One region of the Erwinia tracheiphila genome, then DNA from elsewhere that is predicted to be linked to it. Evidence: predicted binding sites of a transcription regulator. Region 1 holds the regulator's gene; the other holds the start of a gene.
What was found. Region 1 encodes LexA, which represses DNA repair genes until DNA is damaged. Its sites were predicted from a motif close to TNCTGTATGTACATACAGNA; they were not measured.
Positions count from the first base shown of each region.

Region 2: the regulator LexA is predicted to act here: its motif matches at 9,373-9,392, upstream of LU633_RS15725 (DNA translocase FtsK 4TM domain-containing protein).

Region 1 covers NZ_CP089932.1:4,737,392-4,752,345, reverse strand. The annotation lists gene lysC (lysine-sensitive aspartokinase 3) at 1-438, opposite strand, end outside; lysine riboswitch at 534-781, opposite strand; gene pgi (glucose-6-phosphate isomerase) at 1,325-2,974, shown strand; gene yjbE (exopolysaccharide production protein YjbE) at 3,530-3,778, shown strand; gene LU633_RS24585 (YjbF family lipoprotein) at 3,858-4,505, shown strand; gene LU633_RS24580 (capsule biosynthesis GfcC D2 domain-containing protein) at 4,502-5,257, shown strand; gene LU633_RS24575 (YjbH domain-containing protein) at 5,257-7,353, shown strand; gene psiE (phosphate-starvation-inducible protein PsiE) at 7,507-7,905, shown strand; gene ubiC (chorismate lyase) at 8,047-8,574, shown strand; gene ubiA (4-hydroxybenzoate octaprenyltransferase) at 8,576-9,460, shown strand; gene plsB (glycerol-3-phosphate 1-O-acyltransferase PlsB) at 9,634-12,054, opposite strand; gene LU633_RS24550 (diacylglycerol kinase) at 12,184-12,552, shown strand; gene lexA (transcriptional repressor LexA) at 12,659-13,267, shown strand; partial or broken gene LU633_RS26390 (MATE family efflux transporter DinF) at 13,362-13,517, shown strand; gene LU633_RS26385 (hypothetical protein) at 13,636-13,776, opposite strand; partial or broken gene LU633_RS24530 (CsbD family protein) at 14,000-14,204, shown strand; gene zur (zinc uptake transcriptional repressor Zur) at 14,327-14,842, opposite strand.
Region 2 covers NZ_CP089932.1:2,982,840-2,997,793, reverse strand. The annotation lists gene clpS (ATP-dependent Clp protease adapter ClpS) at 1-29, shown strand, start outside; gene clpA (ATP-dependent Clp protease ATP-binding subunit ClpA) at 58-2,334, shown strand; gene infA (translation initiation factor IF-1) at 2,419-2,637, opposite strand; gene aat (leucyl/phenylalanyl-tRNA--protein transferase) at 2,985-3,677, opposite strand; gene cydC (heme ABC transporter ATP-binding protein/permease CydC) at 3,710-5,437, opposite strand; gene cydD (heme ABC transporter permease/ATP-binding protein CydD) at 5,441-7,201, opposite strand; gene trxB (thioredoxin-disulfide reductase) at 7,343-8,311, opposite strand; gene LU633_RS15735 (hypothetical protein) at 8,405-8,722, opposite strand; gene lrp (leucine-responsive transcriptional regulator Lrp) at 8,840-9,334, shown strand; gene LU633_RS15725 (DNA translocase FtsK 4TM domain-containing protein) at 9,453-12,782, shown strand; gene lolA (outer membrane lipoprotein chaperone LolA) at 12,987-13,598, shown strand; gene LU633_RS15715 (replication-associated recombination protein A) at 13,664-14,953, shown strand.

The DNA.
Region 1 (14,954 bases):
CTTGCGGACGTCTAACCAGCCAGACGCCACCTTGCGCTGGCGTAGCACTTCCACAAACAGCAGGCTGGACATCAGTTCGCCGTGGCTAACCAGTTCGTCCGTCAGCGCGTTAGATGTGGCCAGCGCTGCGGCCTCCGACAGCATGGTGATATTTTCCAGCAGGTGATCGATTTCTTCACGGATGACAGCCGGCTGATCTAACCGATCAATAATGGCGTATTGAATACGGCGAATCTCATCCAGCAGGTGGACACGCTGTTCGTGTTCCTTGCTATCAGACAGGGAAACCAGCAAATTGGTCACGCCTGCGGAGGCAGAAAGCACCACCAGACGGACATTGGGATCGCGCAGTACGACATCAGCACTGCGATTCATCGCGGCAAAATCGGCAACGCTGGTACCGCCAAATTTCGCCACGATTAATGAAGATTGGGACATGTCTTGACATACCTCGTGTCAGGTTAGATGACTTCAGCCTTGTCACAAGGAAAGAGCAGAAACGGGGTAGACGTAGAAAAGAATCTTACTACGGGTAACCCAGAAGCGCCCCACCTTGTTAACCCGATAAACCATAGCGGCAGCGTGTAGCCGCAACGCTTATCAATCAGGTATGGATTGTTCGACTGCCGAACGATCCTGGTGACAACCCAAGGGATTCAGCCCCTGTAGTCGATACTCGCCACCCGCGTGGTTTGTACCTCGGCGTCGCACCCCATCATGTGCTTTCTGCGGATTCGGTTCCTCCAACACACTGCCTGGGCGACGCGCCTCTTCTGGCTTGCGCATCCAAGACGCGCAACAAGTCGATTAGGAATAGCCCTTTATGCTCTGACTGTCAATGACAGACGGAGGATAACATCTGTTTTATTGCCACGCGCGTGCTCAATTAGCGTAAGGTAGAAAACGTTGCGTAGCGCGCCGGCCTGTCTTTACCGCTTCAACGATTCAGCATTAGTCAGAAAAATAGGACTGAGTTATCCGCTTGAGAAAAAAGGGGGATCTTATCCCGTGATGCGCCATTGTTGTAGGCCCTGGCTAAAATGCCCTCCATCCCCTTCCCGGATATCATTCGGCACCAGGAAAAAAGCCGAAACCGCATTGGCATAAAGTTTTTCCTTTCGACGGTAACTGTGTTCATACTGAAACGTTAAGCGGCTCATTACCCTACAGACGGAATGATAAAACACCCCGGACAAACAGCGTGGGTATTCCACGCTGACAATGGTTGTAACCTGTTGCAGGAAAAGGGGAGCTGAATGTTCGCAACGGGTAACATAAGGTCCGGTCTGATTTACGGTTCTCAATTGAAAAAGAGTGTGTTGATATGAAAAGTATTAATCCGACACAAACCGCTGCCTGGCAGGCGCTGGAGCAGCATTTTGGTGAGATGAAAGACGTGCAGATAGCCGAGCTGTTTGCCCGGGACAGCGAGCGATTCTCAGCTTTTTCTGCCACCTTTGACGATCTGATGCTGGTGGATTTTTCCAAAAACCGCATCACGCGTGAAACCCTCAGCAAATTACAGGATCTGGCGAAAGAAACCGATCTGCAGGGTGCGATCGAGTCGATGTTTTCCGGCGAAAAAATTAACCGTACTGAAGATCGTGCCGTGCTGCATGTTGCCCTGCGCAACCGCAGTAATACGCCGATCATCGTTGACGGCAAGGATGTGATGCCAGAGGTGAATGCGGTACTGGAGAAGATGAAATCGTTCTCTGAGCGCATTATCAGCGGTGAGTGGAAAGGCTATACCGGTAAGACGATCACCGACGTGGTTAATATCGGTATCGGCGGTTCCGATTTGGGACCATTTATGGTGACGGAAGCGCTGCGTCCCTATAAAAACCATCTGAACATGCATTTTGTTTCTAACGTTGACGGTACGCACATTGCGGAAACGGTTAAGGACCTCAGCCCGGAAACAACACTGTTCCTGGTGGCATCCAAAACTTTTACCACTCAGGAAACCATGACCAACGCGCACAGCGCCCGTGACTGGTTCCTGAAAGCGGCGGGTGATGAGCAGCATGTGGCCAAACACTTTGCGGCGCTCTCTACCAACGGCAAAGCGGTCGGTGAGTTCGGTATCGATACGGCTAACATGTTTGAGTTCTGGGACTGGGTGGGGGGCCGTTATTCACTGTGGTCTGCCATTGGCCTGTCCATCATCCTGTCGATTGGATTCGACAATTTTGAAAAATTGCTGAGTGGTGCGCATGCCATGGATCAGCACTTCGCTGTCACGCCAGTGGAGCAGAATCTGCCGGTTACGCTGGCGCTAATCGGTATTTGGTACAACAATTTCTTTGATGCCGAAACCGAAGCTATCCTGCCTTACGATCAGTACATGCACCGCTTTGCTGCATATTTTCAACAGGGAAATATGGAGTCTAACGGTAAATATGTCGATCGTAACGGGCAGCCGGTGACGTATCAAACTGGCCCGATTATCTGGGGAGAACCTGGAACAAACGGCCAACATGCGTTTTATCAGCTTATTCATCAGGGAACCAAGCTGATTCCCTGTGATTTTATTGCACCTGCCGTCACCCACAATCAACTTGGCGACCATCACGACAAACTGCTGTCAAACTTCTTTGCTCAAACGGAAGCGCTGGCGTTTGGTAAATCGCGTGATGTGGTGGCACAGGAATTTACAGACGCGGGGAAAGATGCGCAGTCCGTCGCGCATATCGTGCCATTTAAGGTTTTTGAAGGGAATCGCCCAACCAACTCAATCCTTCTGCGCGAGATCACGCCCTTTAGCCTTGGCGCATTGATTGCGTTGTACGAACACAAAATTTTTACCCAAGGGGCGATCCTTAATATCTTCACCTTTGACCAGTGGGGCGTTGAGCTGGGTAAACAGCTTGCTAATCGCATTCTGCCCGAGCTTTCTGGTCATGAAGCGGTTAGCAGCCACGATAGTTCAACCAACGGGCTAATCAACCGTTATAAAAACTGGCGAGATTAATATTCTTTTGAGCGCGACTTAATTCATTTTTACAGGGCCTGATTTTAATACAAAGGCCCTTTTTTCTGTCCGGGTAAAAAAAGAAAATCATTATACGTGGCTGCTAGGATAGGCGTTCTGATATGTTATGAGAAAAATCCCAAAAAATATTGATATTGCGATATTTAATACAGGATAATTCTGAAACGTACTTTTACTTAATGCGAGCTTATTATGCTGCCGAATAAATGTAACGTTTTGATATAAAATGTTTTTATGCTAATTTTTTACGTGCATTAATCAATAATATTCCGTTCTGAACCTGAATGACATTATTAGTCACTGTCACTGCATTAATGCATCATTTCAGTAATACATGCTAAGACATTGAATGAATCATTATAAATACGCGTAAAAGCACTAAAATGACTTTATTTTTTGACAGAATTAATGGGACCGGACTGTTCATTCCCTTCCATTAATTCTGTCAACTTAATGCTTTATAATGGACTCGCCTGAAACCCTTCAGGTTGTTTATCCATTAATTTATGAAGGGGAAATTATGAAGGGGAAATTATGAAAAAAGTCTTATGTGCTGTTGCAGGTATCGTATACTTGGCGGGCGCTTCTGCTGCCTTTGCCGCGCCTGAAGAGGTCGGTAGCGCAGCAGGCGCAACGGCTGGGACGCTCTCTGCCGGAACCTCAACCGCTGTGGGTGTTGGCGCAGCAGGCGCGCTGGTTGGCGTCGTGCTGGCAGCAAGTAGCGGCGGGAACGGTTCGAATACCGGTACCACGACGACCACCACCACCAGTACAACACGTTAAGTTAAATAGATTAATCATAACCACACGATCGTGTGGTTATTCTTTTACATTGTCAGACTTTGCTCAGGGGTCCATTCCAGTGCGCTATATACCACTGCTGCTTTTATGCCTGTTTTTGCAGGCCTGCACTCAGACGCAGAAAGGACTTACCGATACGGTCAAGCTCGCTCTGCTTGGGCCAGATGACGTTGAAGTAACCAGTCAACAGGTTGATAACCTTCCCTATGCCAGCATGTACCTGCGCCTGAATGCCGGACAGCGCATTTTCGTGGTGCTGGGCTTTGATGAAAATGGGCAGCAAAAATGGATTACCCGGGACAGGTCGGTCATCGTTACCCAGCACGGTCGCGTGGTCAAAACGCTTGGGCTTCGCGACAATCTCTCGGACGTCACCAATATCGGCCATGACCCCTTGTCCGATCCGCTCAATTTGAAGGAAGGGGCGACCTGGACCAGCCTGCAAAGCTGGACCGAATCGGGTCAATTTCGGGCGGCCACTGCGATATCGCACTTCACACGAACCGAGGATCGGGTGCTCGATCTGGCAGGCAAAAAAATCCCCTGTCGTGTCTGGCTGGAGCAGGTCTCTCTGCCCGCAACCGGCAAATCGTGGACCAACATATTCTGGTTTGATACCAGCACAGGACAGGTTCGCCAGTCGCAGCAGCAGCTGGGTGGCGCTGATTTCTCCGTTGAAACCATTATCCTGAAGCCCGCAAAATCATGAAAAAAATAATCTCTTGTCTTGCAGGAATGGCACTTTTTACCTCAATGCAGGTGTTTGCCGAGAGCCAGGTCACCGTTTATTACCCAGGACAGTCACAAACTGCTGTGGTCAGTCATGCACAAAAATTTGCCCAATTGGTGGCAAGCCCTGCGCTGATGGGGAAGACCTGGTGGCCGGGAACCGTGATTGCAGAAAAGCAGGCCACGACTGCCGCTGTGCAGCAACAGCAACAACTGCTGGCACGGCTGCAAGCATGGAGCAGCGAATTACGTGCGGAGGATGAGGCCGATAAAGCCGCTATCGTGGATAACGTCCGGCAGCAGGTTGCTGCAATAAACGTTACCGGGCGCCAGTTTGCCACGCTTGATCCTGACTGGGTGCGCGTTCGTACCGCTGATAATCGTCGCCTTGAAGGGGAATACCGCGTTTACACTCTGCAAAAACCGCAGACCTTGACTATGGCGGGCCTGATTGCCAACAGTGGCAAAACAGCATGGTTACCTGGTCGGACGGTCGTCGACTATTTAAATGAGCACGAACGTTTCAGCGGTGCAGAGCGCAGTATTGCCACCGTCATTGCACCATCCGGCGATGTAACGAAGGTTCCGGTTGCTTACTGGAACTATCGCCACACTGAGCCAGAGCCAGGCAGCATTATTTACCTTGGTTTTTCCTCCTGGTCGCTGCCCGACCAGTTTGCAGATCTTAACCAGCAGATTGTCTCTGTTCTGACGCACAGGATTCCTGACTGATGAAAAAAAATTATCTCTTCAGCCTGCTGGCGATTTCCGTCGCTTGTGCATGTCAGGCGCATGCTGACACCTTTGCCGACCCCATCGGTGCTTCACAATCTGACTTTGGTGGTGCCGGGTTATTGCAGGTGCCAACGGCAAGAATGGCGAAGGACGGCGAATTCAGCCTGAACTATCGCCACAACGATCAGTACCGTTTTTATTCCTCATCCGTGCAGCTTTTCCCCTGGCTTGAAGCCACTATCCGCTATACCGATGTGAAGACCCGTCGCTATAGTTTGGTAGAAAGCTTCAGTGGCAGGCAGACTTATAAAGATAAAGCTTTCGATCTGAAAGTCCGTTTGTGGCAGGAAGGTTACTGGCTGCCAGAAGTGTCGCTTGGCGCGCGTGACCTCGGCGGAACGGGGCTGTTTGACAGCGAATATTTTGTGGCGACCAAAGCATGGGGACCATTTGATTTTACGCTTGGTTTAGGCTTTGGCTATCTGGGCAACAGCGGCACGGTAACTAATCCCTTTTGCCGGGCTGACAGCAGCTATTGTGAACGTTCAGGTAGCAGTGGAACGGCGGGTTCAGTTAACGGAAAAAATATGTTTAAAGGCCCGGCCGCGCTGTTTGGTGGCGTTGAATATCAGACATCGTGGCAGCCGCTGCGCCTGAAAGTGGAATACGAAGGTAATAATTACCAGGGCGATTTTGCCGGACGTCTGGAGCAGAAAAGTAAAGTCAACGTTGGCGCGATTTATCGCATCACGGACTGGGCCGACGTGAATGTCAGCTACGAACGTGGCAACACCTTTATGGCCGGTTTCACCCTACGTTCAAACTTTGACGACTTGCGTTCAGCCTCGGCCGATCTGGCGAAACCTGTCTATAAACCACAGCCGCAGGACGAGTTCCTGGAACCGACGGTGGTGGCAGAGCAACTGACTGACCTGAAATATAATGCCGGACTGAATGCGCCTGATATCCAGGTGAAAGGCAACACGCTTTATGCAACTGGTCAGCAATCGAAATACCGCAATACCCAGGAAGGTATTGATCGTGCAAATGTTATTCTGATGAATCATCTTCCGCGCAATATCGAGACGCTCAAAGTTACTGAAACGCGTAACCGGATGCCACAGGTGACGACCGTCACCCACGTCGACAGCCTTCGCCAGCAGCTGGAAGGTTATCCGTTAGGCAAAGAGAAAACGCTCGATCAACAGCGCGTAGAGCCGATTGTTCCCGATCATGCCGAGCAGGGTTACCATATCGATCCTGACGATTTGGACTACAGCCTTTCTCCGGTGCTCAATCAGTCGGTGGGAGGACCCGAAAGTTTTTATCTCTACCAGCTCGGCGTGATGGGCAATGCCAGTTACTGGCTGACCAATCATTTGCTGCTGGATGGCAGCGTATTTGCTAACCTGGCCAACAACTACGACAAGTTCAACTACAACGGAACGCCGACAGATTCTACGCTGCCGCGTGTCCGTACTCACATCCGCGATTATGTTGAGAACAACGTCTACCTCAATAATCTACAGGCCAACTATATGCATTACCTCGGTAATGGTTTCTATGGACAGGTCTACGGCGGTTATTTGGAAACCATGTACGGTGGTGTAGGGGGTGAAGTATTGTATCGTCCGCTGGCTTCTAACTGGGCGTTTGGCCTTGATGCTAACTACGTCAAACGGCGTGACTGGGATAATATGATGCAGTTTACCGACTATAACACCAAAGTCGGCAATCTGACCGCCTACTGGCGGCCCTCGTTCTTTGAGCATCAGGTGCTGATTAAAGCCAGCGTTGGACAGTATCTTGCCCAGGACAAGGGCGTGACAATTGACGTATCACGTCAGTTCAACAGCGGGATTATCGTCGGTGCTTATGCAACCAAAACCAATGTTTCCGCGCAGGAATATGGCGAAGGCGATTTTACCAAAGGTTTCTACATTTCAATCCCAATGGATCTGTTCACCACCACGCTAACCCGCGAACACGCTCAGGTCAACTGGACGCCGCTAACGCGTGATGGTGGCCAGATGCTGGGCCGTAAATACCAGTTGTATGATATTACCAGCGACCGGGACAACCATTTCCGTTAAGACGTTATCATTCGGGGCGAATTTTCGCCCCTTTGTTTGCCCGGAAAATCTCACGTGGGCATCCTGCAGAAACTTGTGAACTCCATCACGCTGGTGCATATTGTACGGACTGGAATAACTAAGACTGTTAACATCGCCCTCTGAGGATTTTGTATGATCACCGCTGCGCGTATTGCCTGGATTTTACAGATGGTACTGAATACCGGCCTTATTACTCTCGCCTGTATTCTGTCTATATTTCTCTGCAAGGAAACTATTCATCTTTACAGCGTGTTACTTAACACGGGTGAACAGATCTCTTCTTATTTATTGATAGAAGGGATCGTTATCTATTTTCTCTACTTTGAATTTATTGCACTGATTGTGAAGTATTTTCAGTCAGGCTATCACTTTCCGCTGCGCTACTTTGTTTACATTGGCATCACCGCGATTATTCGGCTGATCATCGTCGATCATAAAAACCCGTTTGATACCCTCGCTTATTCGATCGCCATTCTGATCCTCGTCATTACGCTCTGGCTGGCAAACAGCAACCGACTGAAACGTGAATAGGCTTCTACCGGGTTGTTACGCACGTTGTGTCTGCCGATGCCAAATGTTTTCGTGGCACTTTGAAATTCTGTTTAACGCCAAGTGTTCTGCCGTTCGCTCTGCGTTACACTGTGGCACCCTGTATTTTGCCAGGAGAAGCCAATGACCGCTCCCGCGCTTTTGACACTACGCACCCTCGAATGGCTACCCGCATCTTCACCTCTGTTGACCGACACATTGCTTGACTGGCTGATGGAAGAGGATTCCATGACCCGCCGATTTGAACAGCATTGTGAACAGGTGACGGTCAATGTTATCTGCGAAGAATTTATTACGGCAGAACAGGCTGAAGCCGAAGCGGCCTTATTACCGCATGCGTCGCGATACTGGCTACGTGAAATATTGCTGTGTGGCGACGGCGTACCCTGGCTGGCGGGGCGTACTGTTGTGCCGGAGTCCACGCTAAACGGCCCGGAGCAAATGTTACAACATTTAGGAACTCGGCCTTTAGGGCATTATCTTTTTGCCGCTTCAACCCTGACGCGTGATTTTATTGAGCCGGGTCAGGTTGGGGGCTTGTGGGGGCGCCGCTCGCGTCTGCGCCTCTCTGATAAACCCTTATTACTGACTGAACTGTTTTTACCGCCCGCACCGCTTTACTGGCCGATGCGAGCAGAAGGGAGCCTGTAACGTGGAAAAAAGTCTGCCAACCAGTAGATTTCAGGCTTACAGCCGCCTGATGCGTATTGATAAACCTATAGGTTCGCTGCTGCTGCTGTGGCCAACAATGTGGGCATTGTGGCTGGCCGGCATGCAAATCCCCCCGCTGAATATATTGCTGGTGTTCATGCTGGGCGTGTTTTTTATGCGGGCAGCGGGTTGTGTAGTGAATGATTTTGCTGACCGTAAAATTGACGGGCATGTGAAACGCACGCAATCACGGCCTCTGCCCAGCGGCGCGGTAACGTCCACAGAGGCGCGAACCCTGTTTGTCGGGCTAGTGCTGATTTCATTTTGCCTGGTGCTGACAATGAATGCGATGGCCATCTGGCTTTCGTTCGGTGGACTTGCGCTGGCTTGGGTCTATCCCTTTATGAAGCGTTATACGCATTTGCCGCAGGTTGTGCTGGGGGCTGCTTTTGGCTGGGCAATTCCAATGGCATGGGCGGCGATCAGTGAATCTGTCCCGCTGGTATGCTGGCTGCTGTTCTTTGCCAATATTTGCTGGACGGTAGCATATGACACACTATACGCCATGGTGGATCGCGACGATGACTTGCGCATTGGCGTTAAGTCGACAGCCATCCTGTTTGGGCGTTTTGATAAGCTCATCGTTGGCCTGCTGCAATTCGCCACGCTGGTTTTAATGCTGCTCACGGGCTGGATAATGCAGCTCGGGGGAGCGTTTTACTGGTCTGTCATGCTGGTAGGGGCACTGTTTATCTATCAGCAAAGATTGATTATTCACCGTGATCGTGACGCCTGTTTTCATGCCTTTTTAAATAACAATTACGTCGGGCTGGTGTTATTTGTTGGAATAGCGCTGAGTACCGCTCCTTTTGCCGCATGGCTGTAAGGTGCCGTCAGCTGCTTACGCCCTGCTGTCCTTATGCGCGACAGACAGGGTTTGGTCAGCAAAAATAACCGTTGGTTTCAGGCTCAGAAAAGAAGAAACGGCGTCTGTTAAGGACGCCGTTAGCAGTTGTGGCAAGCATGCTCAGGCCATGCTGACACGGTGTTTATCCTGCGTTACTGGGCAACCGCACTTTCAATGGTCATTCTCACTTCGTGAGTGATTAAATCAGCCAGCATCTGATAAACCTTGTGCGTTTCTTCAACCAGCGCGTCGCCGGTATCACTGATATAACCTTCGTCGCGCAGCGTCAGTACCAGCGTTGAGAACACCGCCTTGTCGAAAAATTCTGGAGCGTTGATACCATGCAGCACTGACAAACGCTGTGCCATTGTACGGCTCTCTTTTTCCAGCGTGCCCCGATTAATTGACGGATTGGCACTCAGAATGGAGAAGGTGATGGCGTAGCGTTGTAGCGTTTCACGCACGCCTGCGGCGAGCAATTGTAGGGTGTGAAAACGCAATGCGGAAAGGCGAAGCGCCTGTTCATCTGCGTTCAGCAGACCCTGATGAGCCATCTCGCCGATCAGCGCATCCAGCAAGCCGGGCAGCTCGTCTTTTTCCCAGCGCAAAAACAACTCGCTTTTCAGCATGGGATAAATAACGCTGACCTGGCGAAGCAGTTCGGCACGCGTGACTTCACGATGTTGCGTCAGGATCACCGCGATAACAGAAGGCATCACCAGCATATGATGAATGTTATTGCGGTAGTAGGTCATTAGCACCGCCTGCTCGCGTGGCAGCCCGATAATTTCGCCAATGTTATCCTGTTCGATTTCGAACTTGTTCATCCCTAATGCATGGTCCAGCAGCTTTTCTGGCGTCAGGTCCGGCACGGTTGCGTCTGGCGAATAGGGGACATTGCGCAGCAGTTGGGTATAGCAGTCCAGCTGGTCGATCATCTGCTCACGAGTCAGCGAGCGCTGGCGGGAAGCCAGCAGGGCGGTTACACACAAATTCATGGCATTGGCCGCACCGGCGTTATTGATTCGCACCATCATGCGTTGAGCAATATCGTTTACCGCGGGTGCCAGCCATGCCGGACGCTGTGCTTCAAGGGGATCAATGGCCTCACGCCATTCAGGCACCTGCCTGTTAAGATAGCTGACCAGCGGCAGGGGTTCACCAAAGTTGACATAGCCCTGACCCAGATTGCGTAGCTTTCTCAGCCCGCGCACCATCTGCATAAAGCCTTCTTTTTCCTTGGTGGCACCACGCAGCTCTTTAGCATAGGTGCTCACTTCCATGACATGCTCATACCCGATATAGATTGGCACGAGGGTGATCGGGCGATTACCGCCGCGCAGCATCGCCTGGATGGTCATCGACAGCGTGCCGGTTTTAGGATCAAGCAAACGGCCCGTACGTGAGCGGCCACCTTCCACAAAGTATTCAATGGAATAACCACGGGTAAACAGCTCACCCAGATATTCACGGAAGACAGTGGAATAAAGCTTGTTGCCTTTGAAGGTCCTGCGGATAAAGAATGCGCCGAGGCGGCGGAAAATCTGCCCGGCAGGCCAAAAGTTCAGGTTAATGCCAGCGGCAATGTGTGGCGGCACCAGGCCTTGATGATAGAGCACGTAGGAAAGCAGCAGGTAATCCATATGACTGCGATGACAAGGCACGTAGACAATCTCATGACCGTCCTGCGCCAGCTGACGCACGCGCTCACCGCCGTTCACGTTAATTCCCTGATAGAGCTTGCTCCACAACCAACCCATCACGCGATCGGTCAGGCGGATGGCTTCATAAGAGAAGTCAGCCGCAATCTCTTCCATCAGTTCCACTGCATTCTGCTGGGCTTTGTCAAGAGAGATTTTTTTACCGCGTGCTTCATCTTCAATCGCTTTTACGATCGCTTTTGATTGCAGTAGCTTATTGAACAAATCCTGGCGGACAGGCAAACGAGGGCCAATGGCGGCCAGACGCTGGCGGGCAAAATGGATTCGTGCCACTCTTGCCAGCTTTTGCGCGATAGTCTTATCCGTGCCGTGTTCGGTTGCCATACGGCGCATGGAAACCATCGGCGAAAAACGCACGAAGCTGTCACGCCCCAGCCACAGTACGGCACAGAATTTCTGAATACCGTTAAGCATACGCAGATGGGGTTGCTCTTCACCCTGAATCTCACGGCCCGGTGCCCGGCCAAACATGACCGAAACCGGGACCATCTGCACATCAAGATGAGGATTGCTGCGATGCAAATCCAGATAATCGTGAAACAGCCTCACCGATTCCAGGTTAGGGACAAAATATGGAAACAGGCGGGGGCCATCATGAATAAACACATGCCGGGGTAACACAGTTCCGTCTATTTCCAAGGGTTCCAGCGGGTCGGGAAGTTCCTGCTTGCGGCACTGCTCGCGTAGCGCCAGAAGATCGGCCTTTGAATCGTATGGCAGCACATACATAATAGGGCGTGAGGTATCCAGTCCCAGTTCAGTAATGGGATCTTTAGGAATGGCCTTACTTCTTACCAAAACTTTTACCGGTAAATTCAGTGTATTATAATAAAAACTACGCCAGCCTGACATAGACAATATGAAACCTCTTGTTAGCAAAACGCTGCAAGCATATCAGAAAGCGCCATTGAGATCTGTGGTGACGCGAAATGTGCTCGCCCTGTTTGCTGACGTTATTACGATATAAAGGTTTTTTCAAACATGACAAACAGTGTTAGCGGACTGACTCGCATTATTAAAGCGGTTGGGTACTCGTGGAAAGGTATCCGTGCTGCCTGGCAGAATGAAGCGGCTTTCCGTCAGGAAGCCGTGGTGGCGATCGTAGCTATTATCATTGCCTGCTGGCTGGACATTGATGCAATAAGCCGGGTGTTAATGATTGGCTCTGTTGGGCTGATTATGATTGTCGAGATGATCAACAGCGCCATTGAGGCCGTAGTCGATCGTACCGGTAGTAACTACCATCTGCTGTCCGGCAGAGCCAAAGATATGGGGTCGGCGGCTGTTTTACTGGCTATCTTGCTGGCCATCTTTGTCTGGGGTACGTTGCTGTTCGCGCATGTTCTCTAGCGCTCGCATAACTTTATCGATGGCTGTCTTTTGCCTAACTTTAGTTTTCAATGTGCAAATACCTGTATATACTCACAGTTGACTGTATAAACAACCAGGGGGCGGGATGAAAGCATTAACAGCAAGGCAGCAGCAGATTTATGACCTGATACGTGAACACATTAATCAGACTGGGATGCCGCCAACGCGTGCAGAAATCGCAACCCAGCTTGGTTTCCGTTCCCCTAATGCGGCTGAAGAGCATCTTAAAGCGCTGGCGCGCAAAGGCGTCATTGAAATTGTCTCTGGTGCCTCGCGGGGTATCCGTCTGATGATGGAAGAAAATGAAGGCTTGCCTCTGATTGGTCGCGTTGCGGCAGGTGAGCCTTTGCTGGCGGAACAACACATCGAAGGGCACTATCAGGTTGATCCTGACTTGTTCAAGCCTGGCGCAGATTTCCTGCTGCGCGTTAGTGGCATGTCGATGAAAGACATTGGCATTATGGACGGTGACCTGCTTGCCGTGCATAAAACGCAGGATGTGCATAATGGGCAGGTTGTGGTCGCGCGCATTGATGATGAGGTCACCGTGAAGCGTTTGAAGAAACAGGGGAATGTCGTACAGCTTCTGCCTGAAAACAGCGACTTTCAGCCGATCGTCGTCGATCTTAACAAACAAATCCTTTCTATCGAGGGACTGGCAGTCGGTGTGATTCGTAACGGTAACTGGCTGTAAGCATCTGTTCACAAAAAGACTTTTTGTTTTTGCTGGCCATCGCGCCCCATTGTGCTGAGGGCTGAATTGTAACTCCGTCAGCCAGTGGGTGATGATGCGATTCTTCAGTCATTCTGACAGGCATCTTTGGCGGCTGGCATTGCCAATGATCCTGTCCAATATCAGTGTGCCACTCCTTGGTCTGGTTGATACCGTTGTAACCGATCATCTTAATAATGCCAGCTATCTTGGCGGCGTGGCGGTGGGTTCTGGCAATCGATCCTGCCAGTCTGTGGGGTATATGTTATCTGCCGGACGGCATGTTTATTCGCGCCAGGCGTGCCAGAGAGATGCGTAACGGTATGCTGATTTCAGTCTGTAGCTATGGTTTAACACTCTTTACCGTGCCGATCCTGGACAATCACGGTTTGTGGCTGGAAGTTACTGTTTTTCTGATAATGCGTGGTGTCACCCTCGGGGCAATCTGGTGAAATCACTGGCGCAACAATAACTGGTTTGCCAGTTGACATATTCTGTTACTCAACCTTTTCGCCTCTTATGTCCTGATTTTGTTAATTTTTTTCTTATCCAATCAATAACGGTAGCAATTTCAATCCTGATTCGTGTGATTTGCAAAATTTATACTGTATTTAACTGTAATTTCAGTATTTCATAGCGCATAATTTTGCAATCGTAGATTTTCTGAAACGATATCACCAAGTCTGTTAACGTCTGGTTGAAGGAATAACGCAAATGAATAAAGATGAAGCCAGCGGCAACTGGAAACAGATTAAAGGTGAAGTGAAAGAGGGCAGGCTCACTGACGACTATATGACCGTAGTAGGAAGGTAAGCGCGATCAGTTGGTGGGTAAAATACAGGAACGTTACGGCTACGCTAAGGATCAGGCAGAGAAAGAACTCAGTGACTGGGAAAGCCATAACAATCACCACTTCTGAAAATAATCACCGTTGAGGTATGATTTTCAAAGTTGGTGGCACAGGGATGTGTCTGTACGCTGGTTGCTTTTCCTCCCTACATAACGGCCTTGAGTATCAATAATTCCTTAAAACACCCGTAGTCAACGCCCGCGTTTCCGGGGGGACAGTGCATGATCATGTTCACATGCATCCTGATGTTTACAGGCTTCCACTTCGACACACAGTTTGCACAAGCCATGTGCCTCAATAACGCTGTTAGTCAGAATAAACCCTGAAGGCAGAGCCAAAGCTTTTAATATTTTTTCCACTCCATCGGCGTGCTGCTCTGATACTGCTCCGCAGCGATCACAAATAAGCATGGCGGAAACATGGGAATGCTGCTCGAAATGATGACACACCACGTAGCTGTTTGTGGACTCAACACGATGTACAAAACCCTGTTCCAGTAAAAAGTCCAGCGCACGATAAACGGTAGGCGGTTTTGCCTGTGGCTCTCTGACGCGAAGTAAATCGAGCAGGCCATACGCGCTGATGGCGCCCTGGTGTTGACACATCAGACGAAGCACTTCCAGCCGCTGAGGTGTCAGCCTGACGCTGCGTTGTTGGCAGAGTGCTTCGGCCTGCAAAAGAATTTTTTCAGCGGTGTTTACTGTCATCATTTACTCCAGAGCCAGATCGGTTTGTTATGTTATCACGCTCAATGTAAAACGCCGAATTCTCAGCCAGAAGCCATTATGTCGCTGCAAAATTGCCCTGATTTGGGCATTT
Region 2 (14,954 bases), 1.8 Mb from region 1:
CGTTGCTGTGTACGCTGGAAAAAGCCTGATTAAGGCGATCTATTGGGGGAGGTGCCTATGCTCAATCAAGAACTGGAACTCAGTTTAAACATGACTTTCGCCAGAGCGCGCGAGCACCGTCATGAGTTTATGACCGTCGAGCATCTATTGCTGGCTCTGCTCAGTAACTCGTCAGCCAGAGAGACGCTGGAAGCCTGTAACGTTGATATCGTGGCTCTCCGGCAGGAGCTTGAAGCCTTCATTGAACAAACTACCCCGGTTTTACCGGTCAGTGCTGAAGAACGAGACACGCAGCCAACGCTCAGTTTCCAACGTGTATTGCAACGCGCGGTCTTTCATGTGCAATCCTCCGGACGCAGCGAAGTTGCGGGTGCCAACGTGCTGGTCGCTATTTTTAGTGAACAGGAATCTCAGGCAGCCTATTTACTGCGTAAATATGAAATCAGCCGACTCGACGCGGTGAATTTTATCTCACATGGCACGCGTAAAGATGAACCGGGCGCATCGGCGTCATCTGACAATCCGGTAAACGAAGAGCAGGCTGGCGGGGAGGAACGTATGGAGAACTTCACCACCAACCTTAATCAGCTTGCCCGCGTAGGGGAAATTGACCCGCTCATTGGGCGCGATAAAGAACTCGAACGCGCTGTTCAGGTATTGTGTCGCCGTCGTAAGAATAATCCGCTATTGGTAGGGGAGTCTGGCGTCGGTAAAACTGCTATTGCAGAAGGTTTGGCGTGGCGGATTGTGCAGGGCGACGTGCCTGAAGTGATGAAGGACGCAACTATCTACTCACTGGATATCGGCTCATTACTCGCCGGGACTAAATATCGTGGTGATTTTGAGAAGCGCTTTAAAGCACTACTGAAACAGCTTGAACAGGATAACAGCAGTATTCTGTTTATTGATGAAATTCATACGATTATCGGTGCTGGTGCCGCTTCAGGTGGTCAGGTTGATGCGGCTAATCTGATCAAGCCTTTACTGTCTGGTGGAAAAATTCGCGTGATGGGTTCCACCACCTATCAGGAATTCAGCAATATTTTTGAAAAAGATCGTGCGCTTGCACGTCGCTTTCAGAAAATCGATATTACTGAGCCCTCAATGGATGAAACGGTACAAATTATTAACGGCCTTAAGCCAAAATATGAAACCCATCACGAAGTCCGTTATACGGCTAAAGCCGTACGAGCCGCTGTGGAACTGTCGGTGAAATATATTAATGACCGTCATTTGCCTGATAAAGCAATTGATGTCATCGATGAGGCGGGCGCCCGTGCTCGTCTGATACCAGTAAGTAAGCGTAAGAAAACGGTTAATGTCTCTGACATTGAATCTGTTGTTGCCCGTATCGCCCGTATCCCTGAGAAAAGCGTTTCCGCCACTGATCGGGACACGCTGAGAACGCTTGGCGACCGTCTTAAAATGCTGGTATTTGGTCAGGACAATGCCATTGAAACCTTGACTGAAGCGATTAAGATGAGCCGTGCAGGTTTAGGGCAGGATCGTAAGCCGGTGGGTTCTTTTCTGTTTGCTGGCCCTACTGGCGTCGGTAAAACGGAGGTTACCGTACAGCTGGCTAAGGCGCTGGGTATTGAACTACTGCGTTTTGATATGTCTGAATATATGGAACGACATACCGTCAGTCGACTCATTGGTGCTCCTCCTGGCTACGTTGGTTTCGATCAGGGAGGGCTATTGACCGATGCCGTTATTAAGCACCCTCACGCGGTGGTCTTGCTTGACGAGATCGAAAAAGCGCACCCGGATGTTTTCAACCTCCTGCTGCAGGTTATGGATAATGGTATGTTGACCGATAACAACGGCCGTAAAGCTGATTTTCGCAATGTGGTGGTGGTGATGACGACCAACGCGGGAGTGCGTGAAACAGAGCGTAAGTCAATTGGGTTAATTCAGCAGGACAACAGCACCGATGCAATGGAAGAGATCAAAAAGATCTTTACCCCAGAGTTCCGCAATCGCCTCGACAATATAATCTGGTTCAAACACCTTGATCTTGAGGTTATCCACCAGGTTGTTGATAAGTTCATTGTTGAATTGCAGGCGCAGCTTGATGCAAAGGGGGTGTCGCTGGAGGTCAGCGATGAAGCCCGCGACTGGCTGGCAGAGAAAGGTTATGACAAAGCCATGGGCGCTCGTCCAATGGCGCGGACCGTCCAGGAAAACCTTAAGAAACCGCTTGCGAATGAGCTGCTGTTTGGCTCTTTAGTTGACGGTGGTTCAGTGTCGGTCGCACTGGATAAGGCGAAAAATGAACTGACTTACCACTTCCTTAGTGCTGAAAAGCGTAAAACTGAAGGTACAGTTCATTAATTTTAATGAATGTTTATAAATTGAAAGGCTGCACATCGTGCGGCCTTTTTACTGTATTACGCCAACCAGCAGCAGAAAAGCGATTTAGCGACTACGGAAGACAATGCGGCCTTTGCTCAGGTCGTACGGGGTCAGCTCGACGGTAACTTTGTCGCCCGTCAGGATGCGGATGTAGTTTTTGCGCATTTTACCGGAGATATGAGCAGTAACCACATGTCCGTTTTCTAACTCAACGCGAAACATGGTGTTAGGCAACGTGTCCAATACGGTACCCTGCATTTCAATATTGTCTTCTTTGGCCATCGAATCCTCTGGGGGTTACAACCTTCATTTTTAACCGGCAAGATAATGCCGAATTTCAGGTATTATGTAAAGAATTGTTGGTGATTTCACCAGCATTAGCGCCTCTGCCAACAGGCAGAGAGGCAACGAATAAACTGTAAAATAATGACGTCAGCGTGGAGAATTGCGGGCTAAGAGTGGGTTTGCATTCGCTTCTGAGCGTAATGAAAACCTGATGACGAGATGCGTTAATATTCCCAGCCAGACCCGGTTCGCGATCCACAGGAAGCGAAGGGCGGACGACATTGCAAACGGGCGCAGTATATCACTGTTATCCACTTTTGCGTGGAAAACATCGTGTATTCATATCAAAAAAGCGTCTGTTGCTGCCAGCAGCTTTCGGCCAAAGGATGATGCGCCATTTCCTCCACAAGCCTCAGATAATGAGATCTGCTTATCTCCTCCGCACCCAGCGAGGCGGTATGTGGGTTCAGTACCTGACAATCGATCAATTTTCCGCCCTGTTGTGCGAAATATTGGCTGAAGACGTGCAGTGCAGTTTTTGAAGCATTTTCCCGGTAGCTGAACATTGACTCACCGCAGAAAATTAGCCCCAGAGCCATGCCGTACATGCCGCCAACCATCTCATCTCCCAGCCAGACTTCGATGGACTGTGCATGTCCGGCCTCTGATAGTTTCAACCATGCTCGTTTAACTTCGTGAGTGATCCAGGTACCTTCCTGGCGGTCACTGGCACAGCCTTCAAGCACACCATAAAAGTTTTGGTTCATTGTAACGCGATAGGGTGAATGCCGATGAAAACGCTTCATGCTTCTGCTGAGATGAAATTTATCTGGGTAAAGTACAGCGCGCGGATCCGGTGACCACCACAGGATAGGATCGCGCGCTGAAAACCACGGGAAAATCCCACGATAATAAGCACTTAGTAAACGGGGAGGGCTGAGATCGCCCCCTATTGCCAGCAGGCCGTTAGGTTCGCGCAGAGCCATTTCTGGCGGAGGAAAGCTGAGTGAATCTCTGGAAAGTTGGATCAGACGCATGAAAATAATCTCTTCCGCACCGAGGCCTCTGACTATAACGTAAATTGTTGATGAGAATACCAGTAGCATCCGCGCTTTGCGATTAAATCATGATGTTTGCCCTGTTCAACCAGGCATCCCTCTTCCATAACGCAAATCCGGTCAAAATGCGCCAGCCCACGTAATCGATGTGTAACCATGATCAACGTCTTATTTTTTGCCACCTCATGCAGCAGGGTGAGAATCTGCCGCTCGGTTTCAGCATCAAGGCCTTCAGTGGGTTCATCCAGCAACAGCAAAGAACCGCCGTGCAGCAGAGCGCGAGCGAGTCCCAAACGACGAAGTTCGCCACCTGAAAGCTGGCGACCTCCTTCACCAAGCCAGTTGTTCAATCCCTGACCGTCGAGAAGTAATCCATCCAGTCCAACCTGATATAACACATCGGTTAATTGTTCATCGCTGCTTTCTGATGCGGCCAGGCAAAGGTTTTGCCTCAGGGTTCCACTAAAAAGATAAACGCGCTGCGTCACCACACTGGTCATGCTACGTAACGAGGCTTCGTCCCATTTTTTAAGTGGCTGGCCATGAATAACAATGTCTCCGCTATCGACATCCCAGGCGCGCGTGAGCAGCTGCAATAGCGTGGATTTGCCACAGCCCGTTCGCCCCAGCAGAGCAATATGTTCACCGGCGCTCACGTCCAGTGAAACGTCATTCAGCACACTTCGGCCATTTGGGTAAGAAAAATTGACATTGTGTATACTCAACGCTGGCGTAGTCACCCCGCCTTGCTGGCGGGTGGGAAAAATAACGGCGGGCGGCTGATTGATTATCTGTGTTAATCGTTCTGCTGAAGCAATAACCTGCCCGAGGTGCAGGAAAGCGCCGCCGACGGGTGCAATTGCTTCAAAAGCGGCAAGTGCGCAAAAAACGAAAAGGGCAATTAGCGCCCCAGGGTGTGTCTCATTCCCGATACCACCAGCGCTTAACCAAAAAACCAGCACAACGCTGGTGCCAGTAATCAACAACAATAAAGCCTGTGAAAGACCTGTCAGACTGCTTTGTGTGCGCTGTACATTCTGCCATTTTGCTTCGGTCATCCGCAGATCATTTCTGAAGCGTTGAGCTGCGCCATACAATTTCAGTTCCGTCTGACTTTGCAGCCAGTCGGTAAGCTGTGCGCGGTACTGCGCCCGAAGGGCTGTTAACGTCTGACCTGCTGAAAGGCCCGGGCGATAAAAAAGCAGGGGAAGCAACAGTAAAGTTAACGTCAGTATGCCCCCCAGCAACAGTGCTAATTGCCAGTCCAGAAAACTTAACCCCGCTGTTATCGCAAGGATTACTATAAGTGCGCAAACGAAGGGGGAAAGGATGCGCAGGTAAAGATGATCCAGGGTGTCGACATCCGCAACCAACCTGTTCAGCAGATCGGTACGGCGAAAGTCTGTCAGCTTCGCCGGAGAGAGGGGAAAAAGTTTGCTGAAGGAAAACACCCGCAAATGTTCAAGTACTCTGAACGTAGCATCATGGCTTACTAACCGCTCAAAATAACGAGCAGCGGTGCGAACGATCGCTGCGCCACGAACGCCTGCTGCGGGTAACATGTAGTTGAAGCTGAACAACCCTGCCATGCCAGCAAGTGAAGAAGCCGCCAGAAACCAACCTGACAGGGTGAGCAGCCCAATACTGGCCAGCAACGTAATCATCGCCAGCACTACGCCCAAAGTCAGACGCCAAAAGTGACGGCGATACAGCGCAAGAAAAGGGCGTAAAATCTTCATAAATTATCCCCTGTCGCGTGAAATGAGTTGAGCAAACAGGCCACCCTCTTGTGAAAGTTGCTCGACGTTGCCTTGTTGAACCAGCCTGCCTTCGTGCATAAGCCAGATTTCATCCCACAGATGCAGTAAGTGTAAATGGTGAGTTACCAGTAAGGTGGTATGTTGGTAAGACGCTGCAATTAATGCTTTATTAACATGATATTCACTTCGGCTGTCGAGGCTGGCTGTCGGTTCATCCAGCAAAAGCATTTTACAGGATTTATACAATGCTCTGGCTACTGCGACACGCTGTGTCTGGCCAACAGAAAGTTTATCGGCCTGTTCACCGATTTCACTTGCGAGGCCGTCAGGTAAATGTGGGATGAACTCTGTCACGGCCGCTGTATCACAAATCTGCTGCAGTCTCGCCAGGTCTCTGCTGCCATCAGGCGCAATATTTTCAGCCAGCGTATTGGCTGGCAGGTGAGGATTCTGCCCGACCCATGCCAGGTGCTGGTGCCAGTATTTCTGTCGGACATCACGCAGCTCCACACCGTTTACGCGAAGCGAACCTTGATAAGGAAGATTGCCTAGTAGCACATTCAGTAATGATGTTTTGCCGGCACCGCTCTGACCAATCAGCACAACTCTTTTGCCAGCACTCAGGGTAAAATTGAGAGGGCCTGCCAGTAATGTATTGTGTGGTGAAAGTATCCTGAGTCCTTCAGCCACCACGTTGAATTCATGGCTGAAGTCCGGTTCCTGTTCGCCGCGTTCAGCTGGTATTTCTGCCGTTTCCGTCAGAAACGCTTCCAGCGCATCGGCTCCACCTATTGCCTGCGCTTTGGCATGATAAAATGTACCCAGCTCTCTCAAAGGGAGAAAAAACTCAGGTGCAAGAATCAGAGCCAAAAATCCTGCAAAAAGTGTCACCCCATGTCCATAGTGGCCAAAGTTGAGTTCACCCAGATACGAAAAACCAAAATAAACCGCGACCACGGCGATGGAAAGTGAAGCGAAAAATTCCAGCACGGCGGATGAGAGAAAAGCGAGGCGCAAAACGGCCATTGTATGCTGGCGAAAATTCGTTGAGGCCATGCGAATATCCTGCGTCTCCTTTTCTGCGCGATAAAAGAGTCTGAGCGTATCAAGCCCGCGTAACCTGTCAAGAAAGTGACCGCTAAGTCTTGCCAGCGCTTTAAAATTGCGCCGGTTGGCATCCGCAGCGCCCATTCCTGCCAGCGCCATAAATAACGGAATCAACGGCGCAGTGACAAACAGAATGACGGCTGCCACCCAGTTGATCGGCAACAAAATCAGCAAAATTAAGCAGGGAATAAGTGTTGCCAGCAGCATCTGAGGCAAATAGCGTGCAAAGTAATCCTGCATATCTTCAATTTGTTCGAGCAGCAAAGTGGCCCAGGTTCCCGCTGGTTTTCCCTGTATCCACGCGGGGCCGAGCACTTCCAGTCGGTTTAGCACGTTTTCACGGAGGTTTCTGCGAATAACGTTGCCATATTCAAATCCTGCTTTTTCTCGTAACCAAACCAGAAGAGCGCGCAGAAAAAAGCAGCCGATCAGCATAATAAACTGCGAAAAAAGGTTCTCGCGGGGCAGGTTATCGACAATCAGCGACTGAAACATGTCAGCCATCAGCCATGCCTGCGCCAGTATAAACAGCGCACTAAAAATGCCGAGAAGCTGCGAAAGCCGCAGCCAGCCTTTACCGTGGACGCTTTGGCATTTTAGCCAGCGCAATAGTTGTTGCTGCCGTGATTTATTCATATCTTTTGGGAAGCCCGCGAGTGAGCCGTCGGCGCGGCCCGTGATGAATCGGGAAAATTATGGTAAATAGTACCGTGCAGCAATTAAAAAGGCGACCAGTTATGGTCGCCCGCAGGAAAGTTAGCTCAACTTATTAACAAGTTACTGGGGCTTTTTAACTAACCCATCCAGATAGCGTTCTGCATCCAGTGCGGCCATACACCCCGTGCCGGCAGAAGTAATTGCCTGACGATAAATATGATCCATGACATCGCCCGCAGCGAATACGCCTGGAATATTGGTTTGTGTCGCATTACCCTGGAGGCCAGACTGAACTTTTATATATCCATTTTCCAGCTCAAGCTGATCTTTGAATATGGCGGTATTCGGGCTGTGACCAATTGCAACAAACAGGCCCGCAATATTAAGTTCTTTCGTCTCAGTATTATCCAGCGCTGAACGCAAACGAAGAGAGCTGACACCCATCTGGTCACCGATGACTTCGTCCAGCGTCTGATTGGTATGCAGCACAATGTTGCCATTGCGAACTTTTTCCATCAGGCGGTCAATAAGGATTTTCTCGGCCCTGAAGCTATCCCTGCGATGAATAAGGTGCACTTCAGCAGCAATGTTTGCCAGATAAAGCGCTTCTTCAACCGCAGTATTTCCTCCACCAATAACGGCAACTTTTTGGTTACGATAGAAAAAACCGTCACAGGTGGCACAGGCAGAAACCCCGCGGCCTTTGAATTCTTCCTCTGAAGGCAGTCCCAGATAGCGCGCTGATGCACCTGTTGCGATAATCAGCGCATCTGCGGTGTATTCCCCGTTGTCACCTGTCAATCTGAACGGACGATTTTGCAGATCAACGCTGTGGATATGGTCGAAAATGATTTCCGTGTTGAACTTTTCTGCATGTTCCTGCATGCGTTCCATAAGCCGCGGTCCTGTGAGATCGTGCGGATCGCCGGGCCAGTTTTCCACTTCAGTGGTGGTGGTCAGCTGACCTCCTTGTTCCATACCGGTAATCAATACCGGATTCAGATTGGCGCGAGCCGCATATACGGCGGCGGTATAGCCTGCCGGACCAGAACCCAGAATAAGTAATTTACTGTGTTTAACGGTGCTCATGAGACCCTCAACTGTTTTTATTTTCAGGATTGTTTGCGATTGTAGGGAATTTACCGGAGCAAAAAAAGCGTTCAGCGATTTTGTTCACAATGGTTATAACAGGCTAAATCGATTTAAGCTGATCCACTTTGGATAATAATGCGCAAAAACAGAGCAAATGATGATGCCAGATGGTGCAATAAGGCCAAAATATCTATTAAAAAATGGCCAGTTAGCAACACATACGGCATGTTGTACTGATTTAGGTTGTTTTACTTTGACAATCGGCTGGGCTTTTGCGAAAACATTATAGGAAGCAATGGGTGTTTCGGCTGGCGAATTAGTATAACTCGCTGATTTTGCGCTTTCGGTCAGATATACCCGGTCTGTCATTGGTAATGAAGCATGGTGTGGACAGACAACATGCTTCATGCGAATGGGCGGTAAATCTCGCAGCAGGCTCCAGACTTCACTTAGAACATCCCTGCGATAATTTAAATTGAGCAGGGGATGGCAGGTAAAGGGAAGGTTTTAAGAGAGACAATAATAATGGTAGACAATAAAAAACGGCCTGGTAAAGATCTCGACAGAATTGATCGTAATATTCTGAATGAATTACAAAAGGATGGGCGCATCTCGAATGTTGAACTATCCAAACGGGTAGGGTTATCTCCGACACCCTGCCTTGAGCGCGTTCGTCGCCTTGAACGTCAGGGGTTTATTCTTGGGTATACTGCTCAACTGAATCCACACTACCTTGATGCATCGCTGCTGGTATTTGTTGAGATTACTCTTAATCGTGGGGCCCCGGATGTGTTTGAGCAATTTAATGCTGCGGTGCAAAAACTTGAAGAAACTCAAGAGTGTCATCTTGTTTCAGGTGATTTCGACTATTTATTGAAAACGCGCGTTCCTGACATGTCGGCGTACCGTAAATTGCTCGGTGAAACCCTGCTACGCTTGCCGGGCGTTAACGACACGCGTACTTACGTGGTCATGGAAGAAGTGAAGCAAAGCAACCGACTGGTGATTAAAACGCGGTAACACACATCGGGTGCAAATCCTGACAGATTTCGGTACACTCCTGTGAATTCATACAGGTTCAGCGTCGGGTAAGCCCGGCGCTGCTGCTTTCATTGTTTACAAGCACCTGGAGATGCGCTTGAGCCAGGAATATACAGAAGATAAAGATGTTTCGTTACAACCGATGAGCAGCGGACGACGTCTGCTGGAAGCCTTGTTAATTATCGTTGCTCTTCTCGCCGTTTATTTAATGGTTGCTCTGGTGAGCTTCAACCCTTCCGATCCCAGTTGGTCACAGACTGCCTGGCATGAACCCATTCATAACCTGGGTGGTGGTGTGGGGGCCTGGCTTGCGGATACGCTGTTTTTCATCTTTGGCGTGATGGCTTATGTTATCCCGCCAGTAATATTGGGGTTTTACTGGATAGTTTTTCGTCAGTGCAACATGCAGGAGTATATCGACTACTTTGCTGTAGCATTGCGGCTTATAGGTGTACTTGCTCTTGTCGTGACAACCTGTGGACTGGCGGCCCTGAATGCAGATGATATCGGGTATTTCGCTTCTGGTGGTGTGATAGGAAGCTTGCTAAGTAATGCTATGTCACCCTGGTTTAGTGGTCCAGGAGGAACGCTGACATTACTGTTTATATGGGCTGCGGGCTTGACCCTTTACACGGGGTGGTCATGGCTGATAATTGCCGAAAAAATCGGCAGTGTGGTAATGGTCATCCTGACATTTGCCAGTAATCGTTCACGCAAAGATGATCGGTGGCAAGAAGAAGAGTACCAGAATGATGAGTACGAAGAAGAGTGGTACAAGAGGTCAGCATCTTCTGAGTCCCTGCCGCATCCATCTGATGAAAGTGATGATGTGCTCCTGTCTGCCCCGAAAAAAGCACGTCACGAAATTATTCAGCATAATAATGAAGATGACGCTCCATTTTTAGCTATGCCGCCCGCTTCAGTGAGGGCTGGCGAAGATTCAAAAATAGTACCGCAGCCTGTATCGCTTTCTGCAAGGCCAACACCACCAGTGATGGCAGCATCTGCTGATGCTCAAGGCCAAACCACAATTCCGCAACCTCTCCAAACGGCGTCTATACCAGACAAGAACGCACTGGCTGAATGGTCTGAGTTTACCGTGCCTGAAGAGGTACCAGCCATATCTTTGCCTCAGGTTGGCCAGGATGATGCTCCGAGCATGGGTAACTGGCGTGATGTATCTTTATCATGTGATTTTTCTTCGCAGGACGTTTCGCAGCCCGAAGATGTAAAACCAGCAGAAATACCTGCCGCCATGCCCTTTATGCCTGGATTGACAGCAGCCAGTGGGTCTGTAAATACGCAGGTGAAGCAGGGTGCTGGCCCTGAACTACCGCGCCCAAATCCGGTCAGGCTGCCGACTCGACGGGAGCTTGCTTCGTGGGGGATTAAATTACCTTCGCAGCGAATGGCTGAAGAGAAAGCTAAAGAAGATGCACTGCGTCAGCAAAGGGATCTGTCTCAGCCATCTGCCGAAACTGATGAAGGTGCGGAAGAAAGTGAACAGGCTCAGTTGCGCGAGGCTTTCCTTGCAGAGCAGCAGGATCGTTATGGTGAAAAATTTGCTGATGATGCTGATGAAGAGCGCGAGCAGGCAGAACTGGCGCGCCAGTTTTCAGCGCAACAGGAACAGCGTTATCAATATACGCAAGAACCGGAAGAAGGTCCGACTTTCCAACTCAATACGGCAGGCACTTTCGATTTCTCGCCGATGAATGACCTGGTCGATGACGGGCAAGGTGAACCATTGTTTACGCCCTCGGAGATTGTTGAGAGTCAGGATACCGTATGGCAACAGCCTGCCATACCGCCCCAACAGATATCATCCGTTGAGCAACAGCAAACTGTCATCACTGCTCAACCTGAAGCATCTGCACAGTCCGTTGCTGACAGCCTGTTCCATCCGTTTTTGGTACGCCATGAGCAACCATTGGAAAGGCCAACCACACCGTTACCCACTCTTGACCTACTGAGTGCTCCTCCGGCAGAAGCCGAGCCGGTGGATATGTTTGCTCTTGAGCAAACTGCTCGTCTGGTTGAGGCGCGTCTGGCTGATTATCGGGTGAAAGCGGAAGTGGTAGGCATCTCTCCTGGTCCGGTCATTACTCGTTTCGAACTTGACCTGGCACCAGGTGTTAAGGCCGCGCGTATTTCTAATTTGTCTCGCGACCTTGCGCGCTCCCTTTCTGCGGTTGCGGTACGTGTTGTTGAGGTCATTCCGGGCAAACCTTATGTTGGGCTGGAGTTGCCTAACAAACACCGTCAAACGGTCTATATGCGGGAAGTTCTGGAGTGCGATAAGTTCCGGGATAACCCTTCACCCCTTTCCGTTGTGCTGGGTAAGGATATTGCAGGGCAGCCTGTGGTCGCCGATCTGGCAAAAATGCCACATCTGCTGGTCGCAGGTACGACAGGCTCAGGTAAGTCAGTCGGCGTCAATGCAATGATTATCAGCATGTTGTACAAAGCCACGCCGGAAGATGTGCGATTTATCATGATCGATCCGAAAATGCTCGAGCTATCGGTTTATGAGGGGATCCCCCATCTACTCACGGAAGTAGTGACCGACATGAAAGACGCTGCAAATGCTCTGCGCTGGAGCGTTGGCGAAATGGAGCGGCGTTACAAATTAATGTCAGCGCTCGGCGTGCGTAATCTTGCTGGCTACAATGAAAAAATTGCTCAGGCGGCGGCAATGGGACGCCCTATTCCCGATCGATTCTGGAAGCCTGGCGACAGCATGGATAGCATACCTCCAGTATTGGAAAAGTTGCCTTTCATTGTGGTGCTGGTGGATGAGTTTGCCGATTTGATGATGGCGGTCGGGAAAAAGGTTGAAGAGCTGATTGCCCGACTGGCACAAAAAGCGCGCGCTGCCGGCATCCACTTGGTCCTGGCTACCCAGCGTCCTTCCGTTGATGTGATTACGGGACTTATTAAAGCAAATATTCCAACGCGCATAGCCTTTACCGTGTCGAGCAAAATTGATTCCCGCACCATCCTCGATCAGGGGGGAGCTGAATCATTGCTTGGCATGGGCGATATGCTATACATGCCCCCTAACTCTTCAATGCCAGTGCGTGTTCATGGCGCCTTTGTGCGTGACCAGGAAGTTCATGCCGTGGTACAGGACTGGAAAGCGCGCGGACTTCCTCAGTATATCGACAGCATCACGGCTGGTGAGGAAAGCGAAGGGGGGGCAGCTGGTATGGATGGTGATGAAGAACTTGATCCTCTGTTTGATCAGGCCGTGGGTTTTGTGGTTGAAAAACGCCGGGCATCAATATCCGGTGTGCAGCGCCAGTTCCGAATTGGTTACAATCGTGCTGCGCGCATTATTGAACAGATGGAAGCGCAAGGCATTGTCTCATCACCTGGTCATAATGGTAATCGTGAAGTGCTTTCACCACCACCTCATGAAATGTAATAATACTTCACCAAACTATTAACATTCAGGCGGGCCGGATTAACCGCGGCTCGTTGAGTCCCAGAACTGAAACGCCATATCAGACAGTGGTGGTTGATGGCATTCGGAACAGTCGTCTGTTGCTATTGTTCCAGCCTGAGTACAGTTATCCACATGAGCTTCCCTACGTTCAGGGATATAAAAGTTTTCAATAAGGATGCCGTGATGAAAAAAATAGTGCTTTCCTGCTGCCTGCTGGCGGCGTTCACTTCTGTAAGCGTATTAGCGGATGCCTCTTCCGATCTGCAACAGCGTCTTAATAAAGTGAACAGTTTTCATGCCAGTTTTACCCAGAAAGTAACTGATGGCAGTGGCCAGTCAGTTCAGGAGGGACAAGGTGAGCTATGGGTTAAGCGCCCGGACCTTTTTAACTGGCATATGACAGCACCGGACGAAAGTGTGCTGATTTCAGATGGGAAAACTCTGTGGTTTTACAATCCATTTGTTGAGCAGGTCAGCGCAACCTGGCTGAAGGATGCCACCAGCAACACGCCGTTTATCTTGATTGCGCGCAACCAAAATAGTGACTGGAAGCAATACAACATACGTCAGCAGGGTGACAGTTTCGAACTGACCCCTGAGTCAGCTGATGGCAATTTGAAGCAGTTCACGATTAATGTATCGTCTGATGGCACTATTCATCAATTCAGCGCGGTTGAGCAGGATGGGCAGCGCAGTAGCTATGCGCTGAAAAGCCAGAAAAATGGCGCGATTAGTGCCGATAAATTTCAGTTTACCCCACCAAAAGGTGTCACGGTGGACGATCAACGTCAGTGAGGTCAGCGTGCGTGAATCTGTCACTGGATTTTTCCCATAACAGTTTTCAACCGCTTGCAGCGCGGATGCGGCCCCGCACGCTGGTTGAGTATATTGGGCAACAGCATCTGCTGGCTGCTGGTAAACCTCTGCCGCGGGCGATTGAAGCAGGGCATTTGCATTCGATGATCTTATGGGGGCCGCCGGGTACAGGTAAAACCACGCTGGCTGAGATTATTGCGCATTATGCTTATGCCGGTGTCGAAAGAATTTCTGCGGTTACCTCTGGTGTTAAAGAAATTCGCGAGGCGATTGAACGCGCCCGACAAAATCGTGATGCGGGGCATCGAACTATCCTTTTTGTTGATGAAGTACATCGTTTTAATAAAAGTCAGCAGGATGCCTTTCTGCCGCACATCGAAGATGGCACCATTACATTTATTGGTGCCACCACTGAAAACCCTTCGTTCGAACTTAATTCTGCCTTGCTGTCCCGTGCCCGAGTTTATCTGCTGAAATCATTAACCAGCGAGGAAATTGAAGCAGTGCTGGGACAGGCAATGCAAGATAAGGAAAGAGGCTATGGCAACGAAAATATCAGGTTGCCTGCTGAAACTTGCAAAACAGTTGCCGCTCTGGTCAATGGTGATGCACGTCGGGCGCTTAACACGCTGGAAATGATGGCCGATATGGCCGAAGTCAACAGTACTGGAGAACGTGAACTGACGTTGCAGCTGCTCAATGAAGTTTCAGGGGAACGTAGCGCCAGATTCGATAATAAGGGTGACCGCTACTATGATTTGATTTCGGCACTGCATAAGTCTGTTCGCGGTTCTGCGCCTGATGCGGCTTTATACTGGTATGCCCGGATTATCACCGCTGGGGGCGATCCACTTTATGTGGCTCGCAGGCTGCTTGCTATTGCTTCAGAAGATGTCGGCAATGCCGATCCTCGTGCTATGCAAATTGCGATCGCAGCGTGGGATTGTTTTACCCGTGTCGGGCCAGCGGAAGGGGAAAGAGCAATTGCACAGGCAATTATTTACCTGGCCTGCGCCCCGAAAAGCAATGCCGTGTACACGGCTTTCAAGGCGGCCATGCGGGATGCCCGTGAAAGCCCGGATTATGATGTACCTGAGCATCTTCGTAATGCGCCAACAAAATTGATGAAGGAGATGGGGTTCGGAGAAGCCTATCGCTATGCGCATGATGAACCAAATGCCTATGCCGCCGGGGAAAATTATTTCCCATCGCAAATGGCACAAACGCAATACTATCAACCGACCTCACGCGGGCTGGAAGCGAAGATCGGCGAAAAGCTGGCCTGGCTGACAGAACAGGATCAAAATAGCCCGATAAAACGCTATCGTAGATAAG